DNA from 2 places in the Shewanella sp. Scap07 genome. Region 1 is predicted to be linked to the other one. Evidence: predicted binding sites of a transcription regulator. Region 1 holds the regulator's gene; the other holds the start of a gene.
What was found. The regulator LexA, encoded in region 1, represses DNA repair genes until DNA is damaged. The targets are predictions, from matches to a motif close to TACTGTATNNNNATACAGTA.
Positions count from the first base shown of each region.

Region 2: the regulator LexA is predicted to act here: its motif matches at 1,762-1,781, upstream of FLM48_RS13200 (DNA topoisomerase III).

Region 1 is NZ_CP041329.1:4,801,648-4,807,202, reverse strand. Features, by position in the region: gene coxB (cytochrome c oxidase subunit II) at 1-1,465, opposite strand, end outside; gene FLM48_RS21195 (cell division inhibitor SulA) at 1,882-2,376, opposite strand; gene lexA (transcriptional repressor LexA) at 2,373-2,990, opposite strand; gene plsB (glycerol-3-phosphate 1-O-acyltransferase PlsB) at 3,256-5,555, shown strand, end outside.
Region 2 is NZ_CP041329.1:3,022,175-3,027,729, forward strand. Features, by position in the region: gene FLM48_RS13200 (DNA topoisomerase III) at 1-1,748, opposite strand, end outside; gene FLM48_RS13205 (hypothetical protein) at 1,964-2,230, shown strand; gene purF (amidophosphoribosyltransferase) at 2,320-3,834, opposite strand; gene FLM48_RS13215 (CvpA family protein) at 3,937-4,425, opposite strand; gene dedD (cell division protein DedD) at 4,643-5,296, opposite strand; gene folC (bifunctional tetrahydrofolate synthase/dihydrofolate synthase) at 5,308-5,555, opposite strand, start outside.

The sequences.
Region 1 (5,555 bases):
CGGCGAGTTCTTGCGGGCTGAGTAAACCACCGAAGGCCTGCATTGCAGTACCGGGCTTACCATTAATCACCATTTCAAGGTGATCGCTAACGGGCCCCTTAATAATTGGGCTTTGAACCAATGATGGGAATGCACCAGGAAGACCCATACCGGTGGGCTGGTGACAGGCAACGCAGCTCGTCATGTAGACTTGCTCGCCTAACGTCATTAGCTCATCCATTGTCAGGTCATCGAGTACAACTTCTGCGGTTTCGGTAACGACAGCTTCAACTTGTGTGGCAGCCTCAGGCAAAGTGGCTGGCAAGGTCACGGGAACCTCAGCATCACTGCTACTGGCGCCAGAGTCTGCGCCTCCACCGTTAACATCTGCTGCTTGAACACTATCGCCAGAGTTGTTGCCCCATGCGTTACGCTCGTAAGTCACTACGGCTGCAATTTCGGTTGCAGTTAGCTGCTTAGCAAATGCCTGCATAGCAGTGCCGGCTTTACCATGGAGTACGATATCGATATGTTCACCCACTGGGCCAACAATCAACGGACTGCCAATCAGTGATGGGAATACCCCAGGAAGACCCGCACCATTAGGCTGGTGGCAAGCTGCACAATTAGCTAGATAAACTTGCTCACCTTTAGCCATTAGCTCGTCCATGCTCAATGTGCTAGTTAACGCGGCTTGCGCAGCGGCTTCAGCATCGGCAGCGAGTTGCTTTTGCGCTACGATCCATGCGTCAAAATCTGCTTCCGATAACACCTCAACCACAATAGGCATGAAGCCATGGTCTTTGCCGCACAATTCAGCACATTGACCACGGTAAGTACCGGGTTCGTCGACCCGCGTCCATGCTTCATTGATAAAGCCTGGGTTAGCATCTTTCTTTACTGCAAATGCAGGTACCCACCATGAGTGAATAACATCATCGGATGTCATTAAGAAACGGACTTTTCTATTGGTGGGGATAACTAAAGGTTTGTCGACTTCAAGTAGGTAAGTTTCACTCTTTGTGGCGTCACCCTCAATTTGATCTCTAGGAGTTGAAAGCACACTGAAGAATTCAATGTCATGATCAAAGTAGCTGTAGTGCCATTTCCACTGTGAGCCCGTCACTTTAATGGTGATATCGGCATCACTAGTATCTTCCATTGCAATCAGTGTTTTAGTGGCAGGAATAGCCATTAAAATTAGGATAACGAAAGGAATCACTGTCCATGCGATTTCAACCTTGGTACTTTCATGAAAGTTGGCGGCGACGGCGCCTTTAGAGCGGCGGTGATTGATGATCGAGTAGATCATTACGCCGAACACGACCACACCGATAGCACAGCAGATATAAAGGATCGTCATATGTAGACTGAACACTTTATTACTGATGTCCGTTACCCCTTTTGTCATATTTAGGGGCATATCGGCGGCGAAAATGGGGGGCGTAAACAGCAACGCCAGCAAATAATACAACACTTGCTTCACTAGACTTCTCCTCTGTCAATTGCGAAGGCAACTACAAAGAAGAGCCACACAGTAAGTCTCTGCTCTATGCAAACTCTTCGGTTCCCAAAAAAGCAACGATGACTTCAAAGTGCGTTGGTGGTTTAGCGCGGTGTTGTTATTTGCCAGTTGGCTACCACTCTATGCACTTACGGCTGAATATATCAGTCCAATTTCTACTCTTTTCTCGCACGGAGCTCACTGCATAAGCCAAATTGACGAGAGGAAAAGTGACGACTAAATCGCTCGGATATAACAAATAATCGTTGTTATCTTGTTCTAACTTACTGCCTGTTGAATTTTTGATCAAGATCAAACTTTTAACTTTTATTAAAAAAAACAGCAACAAAAAAGCCTCCCGAAAGGAGGCTTAGATGGGAAAAACAGTCTTATACGGACTAATGAAACGCGCTAAATAACGAACCTTGATTAACGTGAACATCCGCTACTGAGGGTAGCTGAGCAGCAATGTGGTCACTGCCGCTTTCAATTACCACGCCTAAAGCTGTGGCACTTTTTGCAACTAATTCTAGGCGGCGATTGTCGCGGCTATCTAGCATAGGCGCCCAACATATTACTGCGCTAGAGGTGCCACTGGTTAGCGCTTTTTCCATTGCCCATAGCGTTTCTATCTCGTCTTTAGCATGTACCAACAAAATGCGATCCATGCGTACGCCAGCTTGAGCCAACATCTGTTTATAGCCAATATTGGGTGGACTAATTAATACAATCCACTGGCCTTGCTGACTGAGTCGTGCGAGTTCAGGTGTCAGGGTTTGCAGCTCTTGCACACCTTGAGTGTGGCTGGGCATACGTGACACCCCTTTACTGAGTTTGGCTTCATCTTGCCATAGCCCTGGGTGGCGTGGGCTGCTTCCAATCAAGTTGTTCATTGCCAGTCTCCATTTCTAATCACACCTACCGCCAAGCCTTCAATGGTCAGGGATTGGTAGTTTAAGTCGACTTCAATTGGGGCGTACTCTTCATTTTCTGCATGCAGAAATACCGTGCTACCGACTTTTTCGAAGCGTTTAACGGTGACATCGTCTTCTACTCTAGCAACCACGACTTGACCGTTACGGGCCTGAGCCATTTTATGAACCGCCAATAGATCGCCTTCTAAAATGCCGATGTTTTTCATACTGTCACCACGTACTCGCAGTAAGAAATCAGCGGCGGGTCTAAACATGGCTGGATCCACTTGATAGTGCTGCTCAACATGTTCTTGGGCGAGTATTGGCTCACCTGCGGCAACTTGACCAATCAAGGGTAAGCCAGATTCAGACTCATCATCTTCTTGGGTGAGGCGAATACCGCGAGACGTGCCAGGAATAATTTCAATACAGCCTTTTTTGGCTAGCGCTTTCAGATGCTCTTCGGCAGCATTGGCACTCTTAAAACCCAACCTTTTAGCAATTTCTGCACGGGTAGGTGGCATGCCAGTATCAGCAATATTATTTTTGATGAGATCTAATATCTCAGATTGTCTCGGGGTTAGCGGTCTCATATTTAAACCTGTTTTTCCATACAGTACCTGTCAGTATATACAGTATTGTAAGTAGTGCAAGTATTAACCAGTGATTAATTTTATCTATTGCAGCAGGGACTTGGCGATAGGCTGAATTGAACCGTTATCACTGTACGCTGTAATTGTGCTGGGCAGCTAGCAGTATTGTGGTCGGCAGATTAATAATGTGCATGGTTAATAGCGACCTGATGAGTTTTTCTGATATTCTATGGGGCTAACAACGAGACTCAAAAATAATAAACTCATGTCCAAACAAGACTCTATTTGGCGCAAATCACTGCGCTGGATTCAAAAAAAGTTAGTGCACACTATCGTTGTGCCTCATGATCCATTTGCCGATCTTAATTTAGACCCGAGTAGGCCGGTGGTTTATGTGATGAAAACTGAATCCGTCAGCGATATTGCCGCGCTGAGTGAAATTACCGCTAATTTTGGTTTGCCTAGCCCCTATGAACCGCTGCAGGTCGATGGTGAACAGACACCGCGAGTAGTCTGTCTTGAAGGCGCTAAGCCGCTTTTGGGCAAGCGTGCCAGCAACTCGCCTTATTTAAGCACTTTTATGCGCCTATTGGGCGCACATAAACGTCGGCCAGAGCTAGATGTTCAATTGGTGCCAGTAAGCTTGTATTGGGGCCGTACCCCTGGCAAAGAAGATGACACCATGCGTGCGGCAGTGTTGGAGCGTCAAAACCCCACCTGGCTGCGTAAATGTTTGATGATTCTGTTTCTTGGTCGCCACAACTTTGTGCAATTTTCTAATGCGCTGTCGCTACGCCATATGGCTGATGAGCATGGAACGGATAAACGCATCGCCCAAAAACTGTCGCGAGTGGCTCGGGTTCACTTCCATAGACAGCGTAAGGTGATGACGGGTCCTGTACTGCCTAACCGTCAAGCGTTGTTCCATGCGCTGCTTAAGTCTGAGTCGCTTAAAAAAGCCATCGTTGAAGAAGCCAATAATAAGAAGATCTCTGAAACAGAAGCACGCGCTAAAGCGATGGAGTACTTAGACGAGATTGCCGCTGATTACTCAGATAGTCTGGTGCGTATTGCTGAGCGTTTTCTTACTTGGTTGTGGAACAAGCTTTACAAAGGCATCAATATTAAAGGCGCCGAGCAGATCCGTCAGTTGCACCACGATGGCCATGAGATTATTTATGTGCCTTGTCATCGTAGCCACATGGATTATCTACTGCTGTCTTATATTCTCTATTATCAAGGCATGGTACCGCCGCATATCGCTGCCGGTATTAATTTGAATTTCTGGCCTGCGGGTCCCATGTTCCGCCGTGGCGGGGCGTTTTTTATCCGTCGTAGTTTCCGTGGTAACAAGCTTTATACCGCGGTATTTAGAGAGTATCTCGACCAATTGTTCACTAAAGGCTATTCGGTTGAATACTTTACCGAAGGTGGACGTTCGCGCACTGGTCGCTTGCTAGCGCCGAAAACCGGCATGATTGCGATGACGGTTAACAGTGTACTGCGCGGAGTAGAGCGTCCGGTAACCTTAGTGCCGGTTTACCTTGGTTATGATCATGTCATGGAAGTGGCGACTTATCATAAAGAGCTTAGTGGTAAGAAGAAAAAGAAAGAATCAGTTTGGCAAGTATTTGGTGCTATTCGTAAATTGGGTAATTTTGGCCAAGGCTATGTTAACTTCGGCCAGCCAATCACGCTGCACAGTTTCCTCAATGAGCAAGCGCCAGAATGGCGTGAAGAGATTGCTAAAGATCCAGAGCAAAAGCCAAGCTGGCTAACACCTGTGGTCAATACATTGGCCAATCAGGTGATGACTAATATCAACGATGCCGCCGCCGTCAGCTCGGTCACATTAACCAGTTTAACCTTACTGGCCGCAGAGCAGCATGCGCTACAGCGCAGCCAATTAGAGCAACAACTAGACCTGTATCTAACCCTACTTAAGTCACTGCCTTATACCGAGTATGCGTCGGTGGTTGAAGGTGATGGCAGTAAGTTGGTGCAACAGGGGTTAGAGCTGAAAAAGCTCAAGCTCGATAGTGATCCGCTAGGGGATATCATCTCCATTGATGACAGTATCGCGATTGCGATGACCTACTATCGCAATAACATTATCCACTTATTGATTATTCCATCGTTGATTGCCAGCTGCGTAACTCGCGTTAAGCATTGTCAACGTGATGAAGTGATCGCCACTGTTGAAGATCTCTATCCACTGCTGCAAGCCGAACTGTTTATGGGTATTGAAGATGTAGCCCAATACGTTAACCAGGTGCTAGATCTATTTATTGAGCAAGGGCTTGTGCGCGAATCTGGTGAGCTGGTGGTTGAAGCTGACGCAATTAATCAAATGTTATTGCTAAGCAATACCGTGAGCGAAACCTTGCAACGCTATGCGATTATCTTCAATTTATTGGCGACCAAACCGCAGATTGAACGTTCTGATTTAGAGCGTGAAAGCCACACATTAGCGCAACGCTTAGGCGCGCTACATGGTATTACTGCACCAGAATTTTATGACAAAAAACTGTATGGGACTCTTAGTGTGAAGCTAAAGGATTTGGG
Region 2 (5,555 bases), 1.8 Mb from region 1:
CATAACGCGGTCATATCTGGGGTGGTTGCACTGCTAGGTAAACTGTCTATTAGCCCCATGCCGACCGCGGTAGCTACAATTGTTTTGCCTTTACGTTCGATAAATTGGCGCTTAAACAGCAATTCAATTATCCCGGCACGCGTTGCTTCTGTTCCGAGGCCATCGGTCTCTTTAAGAATTTTGCGGATTTCAGGATCGGTAACATAGCGGCCTATTCCCGTCATGGCGCTGAGCAAGGTGGCATCGGTGAACGCTTTCGGAGGCTGAGTCTGTTTTTCTAGTAATTGTGCTTGGCCTGAGTGCAGCGACTGACCGACCGTCAGTGCGGGTAAGGATTGCAGGTTTTCTTGTTCTTTATCAGAGTCAGCTTCACGGTTTGACTGTTTTTGTGGCCAGAGTACTTTCCATCCAAGTGATTGTTCCTGTTTGGCTTTAGTGCGAAACAAGCCTTTAGCTATTTCAATCTCTACTTGGGTTTCATGATATCGATAAGCGGCATAAAACTGCGCCAAATACTGGCGTGCCACTTGTAAATAAAGCTGGCGCTCGGCTTGACTAAGCTTGGCTAAGTCAGCGACCTTTTCGGTGGGAATGATGGCGTGGTGTGCATCGACCTTACTGTCGTTCCACGCTTTCGATTTGATACTCGGATCGGGCTGCGGTTGACCTTCAACCAGTTCATTGGCGCCAGTTAATATGGCACGAATAACATTGGGCGCCAGCGCAAATTGATCTTTGGGCAAATAACGACTGTCTGAACGAGGATAAGTCAGCAGTTTGTGTTTTTCGTATAGCGCTTGGCACGTATCAAGCACCTGCTTAGCACTCATACCAAAGCGCTTACTAGCATCAATTTGTAATGAAGATAAATTATAGGGCAAAGGCGCGGCTTGCCGCTTATCCTTGCTTTGTAAATCGACGACAGTGGCGGGCTGTTGGCTGATCCGAGCAACGACATTTTCTGCAAGCCGCCGCGCTAATACTCTGCCGTCTTCATCCATATAGGGGCGGCACGCTTCACTGGGCTGCCACTTTGCGGTAAAGGCATCATTATCTTGGGTACTTAGGTGGGCTAATACTTCATAAAAAGGCCGGCTGACAAAGCTGGCAATCTCTTTGTCGCGCCTGACCACTAATCCAAGTAAGGGGGTTTGCACCCGGCCAACGGAAAGCACACCTTGATAACCCACTTTTCGCCCTTGTAAGGTATACGCTCGGGTCATATTCATGCCATAGAGCCAATCTGCTCGCGCTCTGGCTAATGCTGAGGTCGACAGCGGTACAAAGTCTTTGTTAGGCCGCAGTTGACCTAAGGCCCGCTTAACGGCTTGCGGATTAAGATCGCTAATTAGCAGTCGCTGTGCTTGCTGAAGCTTTTGGCCTTTTACGCCAAGATGAGCAATGACCTCATCAACCAACAACTGCCCTTCTCTATCGGGGTCGCCAGCGTTAACAATTTGACTGGCTTGCTTAACCAATTTTCTTAATACCGACAGTTGCCCACGTGTCTTAGTTTTTGGCCGCATTTTCCATTCGCTAGGCACAATCGGCAGATGTTCAAACTTCCACGATTTATACGCAGCGTCATAACTATCGGGCTCTGCTTGCTCAAGTAGATGGCCAATACACCATGAGACACAATCACCATTGGCTGCGGTGATAAAACCATCGCCTTTTTTGTGTGGTTTAGGCAGCACGTCGGCAATGGCCCGCCCTAAGCTTGGCTTCTCGGCAATATATAGAATCATCGATTATTATTAACACTGTATAAATTAACAGTAACTGTATCGCAAATTAATTGAGTCCGCAATCTCAGTCACCGCCGCGAGCGTCGGCAATAACGCTAAATGGCCATGGTTTAAATAGCGATAGTAAAATATTTATCATTCTACAATGTAAATTCAATTGAGAATGATTATCATTTGAGTAATATAATTGGTAAATATTTCACTGGCTGACAATTATGCTTACCACATTACCCACTGCACAATATCGCTTAGACCATATTCTGCTGTATCACTTTTTATTGCTTACCGCGATATCATTGCTGATTTTGCCGCTGTTTGAGCATGACAAAACATTTGTGTTGATGTTATTGGTGAGCTTGCAGATAGTGCTTACCTGCATCAATACCCTGATTTCTGTCAGTTTCGGCCAACGCATCGAGCGCATAGCGCTTAGCGTCTTGTTTGCACTGTGGATGACAGTTTGGCTGGTGCATCTCAATTAAAAACCAATCTTGTCACTGTGACTGCACCAATACCAGCCATAAAAAAACCGACCCTAAGGTCGGTTTCTTTGGCTAACGCAGATACAACCCTAAGGATGACATACGTTGTGGAGCTCTAAGTTGGTACCGATGTCTTTGCTACGATTAGCTTTAGCATCATCGTTACGAAGCTGGGTTAGATGGTCTAAGTAAGCTTGGTCAACATCATTAGTAATGTAGTTACCATCAAAAACAGACGTTTCAAACTGCTTAATATCTGGGTTTTCTTGACGTACTGCTTCAACCAAGTCACTGATGTCTTGGAAAATCATACCGTCAGCGCCAATCAGCTTACTGATTTCATCCACGTCGCGGCCATGGGCAATCAACTCGCTTGTGGTTGGCATATCAATACCATAAACATTAGGGAAACGGATCTCAGGAGCGGCAGAGGCAAAGTACACTTTCTTCGCGCCAGCTTCACGAGCCATCTCAATAATTTGCTCAGAGGTAGTACCACGTACGACTGAATCATCCACCAACAATACATTCTTACCCTTAAATTCGGCATTAATTGCATTGAGTTTACGGCGTACAGACTTCTTACGCTCTTGTTGACCTGGCATGATGAACGTTCGGCCAATATAGCGGTTTTTTACAAAGCCTTGACGATATGGCAGATCCAAATTGCGGGCAATTTCTAACGCGATATCACATGAAGTTTCCGGAATTGGAATGACCACATCAATATCATGATCGTCCCACTCTTTCTTGATTTTCTCGCCTAAACGGGTGCCCATGTTCACTCGACTACCGTAAACAGAGACATTATCAATGGTCGAGTCTGGGCGAGCAAAATAGACATACTCAAAGATACAAGGTGCATAGCTTGGAGATTGCGCGCATTGACGGGTATAAAGCTGACCATCTAATGAGATATAAACCGCTTCACCTGGGGCCACATCACGCATGGTTTCAAAACCTACTGCGTCAAGCGCTACGCTCTCAGAGGCTACCATATACTCAGTACCGTGCTCGGTTTCATGCTTACCCAGTACAAGAGGACGAATACCAAATGGGTCTCTAAAGGCCACTAAACCTTGACCAATTATCAGCGCTGCTACCGCGTAAGCACCGCGAGTTAAGTTATGCACATTGGCGACAGCGTCAAATACTTCATCCGCCGTGAGCTGTTGGCTATCTGTGTGCTGTAGTTCATCGGCAAGCAGATTAAGCAGGACTTCAGAATCAGAAGTGGTATTAACATGGCGGCGCTGCTGAACAAGACGTTCATGCAATGCCACGGTATTGGTTAGGTTACCGTTGTGCGCAAGTGAAATACCAAAAGGAGAGTTAACATAAAAAGGCTGCGCTTCTGATGCACTAGAGCTGCCGGCGGTAGGGTAACGTACATGACCGATACCCGCATTACCTTGTAGGCGCTGCATATGCTTAGGCTCAAATACGTCTTTTACCAGACCATTGGCTTTACGCAGTCTAAACGCACTACCATCTACGGTGACAATACCCGCTGCATCCTGTCCACGATGCTGTAATACAGTTAGTGCATCATAAATAGGTTGATTAACCGAACTGCGGCCAACTATTCCGACAATACCACACATGGGTAGGATTCCTCATTGTAAGATGTTCTGATAATTATAATATTCAAATCGTTCTTTGGTCGGCACTCACTAGCCGTGCCGAGGCAGGTAACCTGCCCTGTTTTATAATTTGGGTACAAAGCTTGAGGTGTTTTCTACATAGTCAAAAAACCACTGTATGACCACACCGAACTCAGGCACTAATACGGAGCTCTCCCACCAATCGGTACTAGGAGCGCCAGTAAAAGCATCTAAGAAAAATAATATTGCACTGACAATCAATGCGCCTCTTAAGGCGCCAAAGCACAAGCCTAAAACACGGTCTGTACCGCTAAGACCGGTTTTATCAACTAACTGACCAATCAGATAGTTAACCAGTGCGCCTAAAATGAGCGTCGCGACAAAAAGAATCGTAATTGCCACGCCATTCCTAAGTAACTCATCTTGCATTTGAGTTAGATAGACGGCGAGGTCTTCATAAAATTGACTCGCAATGAAAAAAGCCGCAAACCAAACCACGAGCGACATGGCTTCTTTGGTAAATCCACGGAGAAGACTAATTAAAGTCGACAATCCGATAACAGCGATAATGGCGTAATCGATCCAAACCATTGAAATTGATGATCCAGCATGACATTAAGACGGCGCGATCTTACCAGAGACGGAGCAGATTCTCACCCCCTAGCGACAGATAAATTGATCGCTGTCTGCTGGTTTAATTTTGCAGCGTCAGCTAAATAAGTCTATATAAAACAAAGCCGCAATAGGTTTATTGCGGCTTATTTTAAAGTGTTTCACTTAAAGGCTTTAGTGTTCTGTATACGAAACGCTATTTTTCGGTTGGGTTGTAGGCGATCACCCGCCCTTTTAGCTTAGTGACTTGCTCTACCTGCTTCTGCACTTTTTCGAGTTTAACCCGCGAAAGGTCTGGACCAACAAACACTTTTGTTAGCTGACCATCAACCGGTTTTTCTGGAATAGTGTAAGCAGTAAACCCTTTGCCTCTAAGCTGCTTAACTAACGCTTTTACATTATTGGCATTGTTAAAACTACCTAGCTGTATGGTATAGGCAGAGGCTTTGGCTACCGTAGCTTTAGGCTGAACCGGCTTTGGCTCTGCGGTTTTGGGCGCAGTTTGCGTCGCAGGCTTGGCATTATCCGTCTGCGCTTTTGGCTTAGCACTGCTTGCCTCAGCGGTTTGCGACTCGTCGTCAGTTACTATCTGCCACTGACCCGCTTCGTCCGTTGCGAGTTCTCCACTGGCTTGTGCGGGGCTTTGTTGGGATTGTTGCTGCGCCAACTCTATTGTTTCAAACTCACTTTGCGGTAAAGACTCTACATCAACCACTGGGCGCAATGGAATTTCGGCAAACTGCTCTTCTTGATGTTGCTTTTTGCCATCTAAGATATCGGGTAAAAATATCACCCCTAGGGCGACTAATACGATGATACCCACTAGGCGATTCTGAAACTGACTAGACAATGCAATACCCTTTAGCTCTGTATAAATTCATTTTTCAACGCTTTAAACTCAGCCACAGTGTAAAATGAGCCAAAAATAATTACCACATCATCTTTGCTTAAGCGGTGAATTAAATGCTGCCACGCCAGTGCAATACTGGCGTAAGTGTGACTTTGACTGCTAGTGGGTAAGTTATTTTGTAAGTCGTTAGCCCCGGCGCCGCGAGGGCAATCTAAATCGACCAAATGCCACTCATCAACCACATCCGACATTATGCTCA